Regions from separate parts of the Priestia sp. FSL P4-0332 genome, predicted to be linked through region 1. Evidence: riboswitches for the same ligand, from Rfam matches in the RefSeq annotation. Region 1 holds a riboswitch; the other holds the start of a gene.
What was found. A riboswitch is a leader RNA that binds a small molecule or an ion and turns the genes downstream of it on or off. The one in region 1 is predicted to bind lysine.
Positions count from the first base shown of each region.

Region 2: another riboswitch for lysine. It lies ahead of MKY06_RS12985 (amino acid permease); the one in region 1 lies ahead of MKY06_RS24075 (aspartate kinase).

Region 1 covers NZ_JBBOUA010000001.1:4,587,909-4,591,854, forward strand. The annotation lists gene MKY06_RS24070 (YslB family protein) at 1-363, shown strand, start outside; gene MKY06_RS24075 (aspartate kinase) at 415-1,647, opposite strand; lysine riboswitch at 1,789-1,966, opposite strand; gene uvrC (excinuclease ABC subunit UvrC) at 2,032-3,798, opposite strand.
Region 2 covers NZ_JBBOUA010000001.1:2,566,016-2,569,961, reverse strand. The annotation lists gene MKY06_RS12995 (GNAT family N-acetyltransferase) at 1-101, shown strand, start outside; gene MKY06_RS12990 (hypothetical protein) at 205-573, shown strand; gene MKY06_RS12985 (amino acid permease) at 609-2,048, opposite strand; lysine riboswitch at 2,151-2,335, opposite strand; TPP riboswitch at 2,510-2,610, shown strand; gene thiT (energy-coupled thiamine transporter ThiT) at 2,643-3,248, shown strand; gene MKY06_RS12975 (ethanolamine ammonia-lyase reactivating factor EutA) at 3,405-3,946, shown strand, end outside.

The DNA.
Region 1 (3,946 bases):
AATACCATTTCATACTGGGCAGGAAAACACCTTGCGCGGAAATACCCATTAAATACAATGGATGAAATCGTCGCTTTTTTTAAAGCAGCTTCCTGGGGAACACTGACGCTTGCAAAAAAAGATAAATATTCACTAGAGCTTGAGTTATCAGGTGATGTGGTCAGCAAAAGATTTCAGCAGGAAACTTGTTCGTTTCATCTTGAGTCAGGATTTGTGGCTGAACAGATTCAGCGGCAAAACAACTGCCTAACAGAAGCCTACTTAACACATAAAGAAAAGAACGGAAAAGTGCTGATTTCCGTGCAGTGGGACCGAAAAGATATTTTACCTACCGAAACACGCGCGGAGCGTTATAAAAAGTAAAAAATACGTATATATAAAAGACGTGGAGATACCACGTCTTTTTTCTCTTCTTTATACTTGCACTGCCTGCTGTTCTTCTAGTTCGAATGCTACGTGAAGCGTCTCAACTGCTTTTACCATATCAGCATGCGGTACAACTGTAGATACTTTAATTTCAGACGTGCTGACCATCTTCACTTCAATTTTCTCTCCTGCCAGCACTTCAAACATTTCAGCTGCAACACCTGGGTTTGAAATCATACCAGATCCGACAATCGACACTTTAGCCAGACCGCTTTCATGTTCGATACGCGTATATCCTAAAGTAGATTTATATTCTTTTAAGACAGCAAGAGCAGCTTCTACGTCTACGGTTTTAATAGAAAATGAGATGGATAGACGATTATTAGCCGTTACGTTTTGAATAATAATGTCCACATTTAACTGTTCTTTTGCTAATGCTGTAAAAATAGTAGAAAGAGTTTGCAACTCGTTGTTTAACCCTTCAATTGTCACGCGTGAAATATTATCTTCAAACGCAATTCCTCTTACGACTAAGTTTTGTTCCATTGAAACTTCCTCCTCAACAATCGTTCCATTCTCGTTTTCTAAGCTTGAACGCACTTCTAGCGGTACCTGATAATTTTTTGCAAACTCAACAGCGCGCGGATGCAGCACCCCTGCTCCCAAATTAGCTAATTCTAACATTTCGTCATATGAAATAGAGTGAAGCTTACGGGCATCTTCTACATAGCGCGGATCTGTCGTAAACACTCCTGTTACATCTGTATAAATATCACATTTTGCAGCTTTTAGCGCCGCGGCAAGAGCTACTGCCGTCGTGTCAGAGCCGCCTCGACCTAATGTTGTAATGCTTCCATCTTCTGAACAGCCTTGGAATCCAGCTACTACTACAATTCGTCCGCTATCTAACTGACGTTGAATACGAGTTGTATCAATGTGCTGGATTCGTGCATTGCTATGAACTGCTTCCGTCTGGATGCCAGCTTGCCAACCTGTTAGCGAAGTTGCTTCATACCCTTTGCATTGAAGGGCCATTGTTAACAGGGAAATCGTCACTTGTTCTCCAGTTGTAAGAAGCATATCCATTTCGCGTTTGCTTGGACTGTCCGTAATATCACTTGCTAATTTCACCAGTGCATCTGTGGTTTTGCCCATTGCCGATACAACAACGACTACTTGGTTACCGCGCTCTGCTTCTTGAATAACTCGGTTTGCTACATGTTGAATACGTTCAACAGAACCAACAGATGTTCCACCAAATTTTTGAACGATTAATGCCATAATTTTGTTCATTCCTTTTCAATAAATTTGCATATGCAGGATGATGAGAAGCTAAATTTTTTTACTCAGACAATAAAAAAAGCAATGAGATGAGCTCTCATTGCTTAACGAACGAAAATTATAAAACATAACCGTCCACTGCCGTGAGATAGCTCTCCAAGAATCTACATCTTGACAATCCTACGTTTATTCAACGCAGAACCAGCAATCATTACTATGAGGTAATGTTCACTTCGGCAAATTTCCCTTTCCGCATCATTCATAAGGGCTCATACCCTTCCTGATACGTACTGATTAAATTTGCACCTCTATCTTCACTTCATTTGATGAAGTGTCGTATGAAATTAGTTAATAGCTTATCAAACATTTTCTATTATTTCAAGACTATTTTTGCAATGTTTCATAAATTTTTTCAGCAATGTTTTGAGGAACACCTGAATTTCGAATATCTTCAACCGTTGCTTCTTTCAATTTTTTCACCGAACCAAAATACTTTAACAAAGCTTTTTTACGCTTTTCTCCCACTCCCGGAATGTCGTCCAGAACAGACTGAAAAGCGGACTTAGAGCGCACTTGACGGTGGAAGGTAATCGCAAAGCGGTGAACTTCATCTTGAATTCGCTGAAGCAAATAAAATTCTTGACTATTGCGTTCAAGCGGTATGATTTGAGGAGGCTCGCCAATCATCAGATTCGAAGTTCTGTGCTTATCATCTTTGACAAGACCTGCTGTAGGCACTAAAAGTCCCAATTCATTTTCGAGAACATCCTGCACCGCAGCCAAATGCCCTTTACCTCCATCTACAACAATTAAATCTGGAAGCGGAAGATCTTCTTTTAATGCTCTGGAATACCTTCTGCGAACCACTTCTCTCATGGAACTGTAATCATCTGGTCCCTGCACGGTCTTAATTTTATATTTACGATATTCTTTCTTTTCCGGCTTCCCATCAACAAAAACAATCATCGCAGAAACTGGGTCTGTTCCTTGAATATTTGAATTATCAAATGCTTCAATCCGATAAGGAGCGGCAATTCCAAGCTCTTCTCCTAACCGTTCAACTGCGCCAACCGTGCGTTCTTCATCTCGTTCAATTAAATAGAATTTTTCACCGAGCGCAATTTTTGCATTTTTACACGCAAGTTCTACTAATTCTTTCTTTTTGCCTCGCTTTGGATGCTGAACCTCTACTTCTACTAATTTCTCAGCCAACTCTGCATCAATCGTTGCTGGAACCATCACTTCTTTTGGCTTAATATTTTTGGCATAAAACTGACCGATAAAAGTTAAGAAATCTTCTTCTGGCTCTTTATAAAAAGGAAACATAGAAACTTCTCGCTCAATTAATTTCCCTTGGCGAATAAAGAAAACTTGAACACACATCCAGCCTTTATCATAAGAATAGCCAAACACATCTCGATTAACAAAATCATTAAACGTTACTTTTTGCTTTTCCATTGTCGCTTCGATATGAGCAATTTGATCTCGATATTCTTTAGCCCGTTCAAAGTCAAGTTCTTCTGAAGCTTTTAACATTTTTTCAGTTAACTCTGTTTTGACATGCTCATATCCACCATTTAAAAACCGCGTGATATTTTCAATAATTTGTTTGTTTTGCTCTTCTTTTACTTCTTTTACGCAAGGAGCTAGGCATTGCCCGATATGGTAATACAAACAAGGTCTGTCTGGCATGGTAGAGCACTTTCTTAATGGATAAATGCGATCAAGAAGCCGCTTTGTTTCATTTGCAGCTTGAACGTTAGGATAAGGACCGAAGTATTTCCCTTTATCTTTTTTTATTTTTCTTGTAATAACAAGTCGGGGCTGTTTTTCAGCTGTAATCTTAATAAAGGGATAACCCTTATCATCTTTAAGCATGATATTGTATTTTGGATCATGCTTTTTAATTAAATTCATTTCTAAAATAAGCGCTTCTAAATTAGAAGATGTGACGATATATTCAAAATCGACAATGTCGTTTACAAGTCGAAGCGTCTTTCCGTCATGAGATCCGGTAAAGTAGGAGCGCACTCGATTTTTTAATACTTTTGCTTTTCCTACGTAAATGACCGTTCCATATTTATCTTTCATCAAGTAGCAGCCGGGCTGATCCGGTAAAATAGCCAGCTTTTCTTTTAAATAATCGTTCATATTTTTCTCCTTCCTCTTCTCTTACTCTGTCCATCTATACATTCGCTTATGAAGCGTAACCTACATTCTTTCCTGCCTTACAATACATGCACATAAGCCGGATTTATGGCGATGTTCCTTACATCTAGTATAAAACAAACGAACGCAT
Region 2 (3,946 bases), 2.0 Mb from region 1:
TGCATGAGCAATTTAATTTTACATTTTGCGGAGAATTTAAAGAAGTAGGCTGGAAATTTGATCAGTGGCAAGATGTGCTTTTTTATCAGCTTATTTTATAAGATGTATGACACCTTTACACATTGTAACGTTTTAGTTTCGTGTGTAAAGGTTATTAACATAATAAATCGTTTTATTATGTTAATACGAAAGGTGTTAGCTATCATGAATACACATTTTCAATATCAGCATCTAAGAGCTATTCCGAAAAGATGGTCCAAAAAAGAGCTGCATATCCAGCTGAATAGAATCAAGCACAATTCTGAACTATCTACTATAGCAGCAGATCTGCTTTTTCATCTGTTAGAATGTACCCATTCGGGCCTTCAAACTAAACAAGAAATCATAGACTACATCCAAAGCATTCCTACTCATCAACTTCCATCTTTTGTAACCCATTTAAGCAGGTTAATTCAGCATATTTATTATATAGAAGCTGCTGATTACTGTAATCGTCCCCTCAAAGGTTATATGCTTGTTATGAAAAACCAGCCCGCCTATATATCTCTTCATTTTGCTGATCAGATCACATAAAAAAGCTCTCTATTCAAAAGAATAGAGAGCTTTTTTTATTCGTATTTTTTCACTGTTACTTGACATTCTTTTAACGGGATAAGTTTCGACTTTTTCGTCCATTTGTATCCTAACCAAACAATTAAGAATAAAGGAAGTCCGATATAGGAAACAAGTACACCGTACCAGTCAATCGAGTCACCCATAAACGCCGAATAGTTTTGGCCTAAAATAACAACGGCACATAAAATAAAGGCAAAGATAGGGCCAAATGGGAAAAGTTTTGCATGATATGGAAGTTCACTCAAATCATGACCTTGGGCAACAAATGCTCTTCTAAAACGATAGTGGCTGATTGCAATTCCTAACCAAGCAATAAAACCAGACATACCAGAAGCGTTAAGTAACCACGTGTATACCGCACCGTCTCCAAAAAATGAAGCACCAAATGCAAGTGTACCGACAAGTGCCGTTGCGATTAAAGCATTAACCGGAACGCCTCGTTTATTTACTTTTGCTAAGAACCTCGGTGCTTTTCCATCTTTCGCCAAGTTCCACAGCATACGCGTAGAAGCATACATACCTGAGTTACCAGCAGATAAAACGGCTGTTAAAATAACGGCATTGATAGCTGATGCTGCAAACGCCAGACCTGCTCGTTCGAATATTAGAGTAAACGGACTGACCCGCACATCATCACTTGCTAATGAATCCGCTGTGTATGGAATAAGCATCCCAATAACAAAAATAGCTAAAATATAAAATAACAAGATGCGCCAGAAGACTTGTTTAACTGCGCGAGGAACCGTTTTTTCCGGATCTTCACTTTCTCCAGCTGCAACTCCAAGCAACTCTGTTCCTTGGAATGAAAAACCAGCAGCCATAAAAATACCTAAGACAGTAAAGAATCCACCGTGAATGGGTCCATCACCAAGCGTGAAGTTTTTAAAACCTGGTGCTTCATTGTTAAAGATACCAAAAATCATCATAATACCAATAACTAAAAAGATGATAACTGTTACTACTTTAATTAATGAAAACCAAAATTCAGATTCGCCAAATCCTTTTACAGAAAGGTAGTTAAGCCCAAACATAATTAATAAAAACAGGGCACTCCATAAAATAGAAGAAGAGTTTGGGAACCAAAATTTCATAATAAGGGCTCCAGCAGATAATTCAGCTGCAATCGTAATAGCCCAGTTATACCAATAGTTCCAGCCGAGAGCGAAACCAAAGGATGGATCTACAAACCGAGACGCATACGTACTAAACGAACCAGCTTCAGGCATATAAGCTGCGAGCTCCGCCAGGCTGGTCATCAAAAAGTAAACCATGACACCAATAATAGCGTAAGCTAAAAGCGCTCCCCCAGGTCCTGCTGTGTGAATTGCTCCACCACTTGCTAGGAATAAGCCGGTTCCGATGGCTCCTCCTAATGAAATCATCGTTAAGTGGCGAGATTTCAACCCACGTTTTAATTCTTGCTGCTCTTGCATAGATAAATACTCCTTTCGAATGTACGGAAAGAGACGGGATAACATAAAAAAAGCCCGCAGTATATGTGCGCGCTTTTAAATCTGAAAACCGCGTCAACCTTCCGTGAAGATAGCTCTTCACATCACTTGCATGATGTGACAGTTCTGTTCCTGTTCGGAGACAGCCCCAGCTTAAATCAACCGAGAAGTGATCTAAACTTCGGCAATTTTTCCTTTCAAGCAACATCCTCAATGTTCTCTGCATTTCCGTTGCTTTACTATTAAAAACTGCGACCTCTACCTCATCGATTAGGATGAGGGTTTTTTATATTCATTTGACATAAAAGAAGTATATCAAATACTAAAACGATTGTCATTATAAAAAATAGATTCAGAAAATAGAAACATCTTTGAAATCTCTCGAATCTATTTTGTTACATATGGTATAATAAATGTTGTCATAATACTACATAAATATCCGAACGTACCACAGGGGGAGCCGCCGTGCTGAGAGTGAACAAATTGTTCAGACCCTTCGAACCTGTTAGTTAACGCTAGCGTAGGAATGTGGGAATAGTAGCATATATTTGCTTACTCCTGTGTAAACCGTTTGATATGAATGATTCAAAAACAGGAGTGAGAAACGTGAATAAAGCATTACCCTTACAGGCTAAAATTGAAATAGCTATTTTTGCAGCATTAGCACTTCTACTTGATCTTTTGCCTTCCATTAAGATTGCAACGGCTGTGAGTATTTCGTTCTCCATGGTGCCCATTTTTATTATGTGCTTTCGCTGGGGAGTAAAAGGCGGGGCTCTATCTGGTCTATTATGGGGGCTGTTGCAGTTGGCAACAGGAACGGCTTATATTTTAACAGCGCTGCAAACGTTTATTGAATATATTGTGGCTTTTGCTTTTATAGGTTTTGGAGGTGTTTTTTCGCAATCTATTAAAACAAATTTAGCTAACAATAACAGATCAAAAGCTTTTGTTTTGATTGTTTTATCCCTTGTTATCGGCAGCTTCGCACGGTATTTCTGGCACTTTATTGCGGGTATTATTTTCTGGGGATCATACGCGCCAAAGGGCATGTCCGCTCTGTGGTATTCTTTTTCAATGAACGGGATTTCAATGGTAGGGTCACTAATTGCCTGCTTAGTCATTCTTTCACTATTAATTCCATCCGCATCAAGAATGATTGTAACTAAATCACACTCATAATAAAAAAGACTAAATCTACCAAGATTTAGTCTTTTTTGTCATTTGTCACCTTTGTTTACACAAAAGTGTGTCAGGTTTGATAACATAGTTAGTGAAATATTCAAAAAACTGTTTTATGATAATCACCATATTCAAACGAGGTAAGGGATTGATAGCATGCTACAGAAATGGATCACGAGCATAGGTTTAGATATTGGAACAAGCACAACAAAACTGATTGTAAGCAAGCTGCTAATAGCAAATCAACAAAATCAGTTTACGCTGCCAGGCTGTCAAATTATTGATCGTCGCGTAACGTATGCAAGTTCTATCTATACCACCCCTATGCTAAACGATGTTGAAATCGATGTTCAAAAATTAACGGTACTACTAGAACAAGAGTATAAGAATGCAGGAATCTCCTTAGATCAAGTGGAGGCGGGCGCTGTGATCATTACAGGAGAAACGGCTAGAAAGCAAAATGCAGAAAGTATCGTTCACTATCTAGCCGAACATGCTGGGGATTTTGTTGTTGCAACAGCCGGCGCTGACTTGGAAGGAATATTAGCAGCAAAAGGATCAGGAGCAATCGAACGTTCTGCTGAAACAAATGCAGTAATTGCCAATATTGATGTAGGAGGAGGCACTGCTAACATCGCTTTATGTCAAAATGGAAAAGTGATAGAAACGTTTACACTGCATGTAGGCGGGAGATTAAT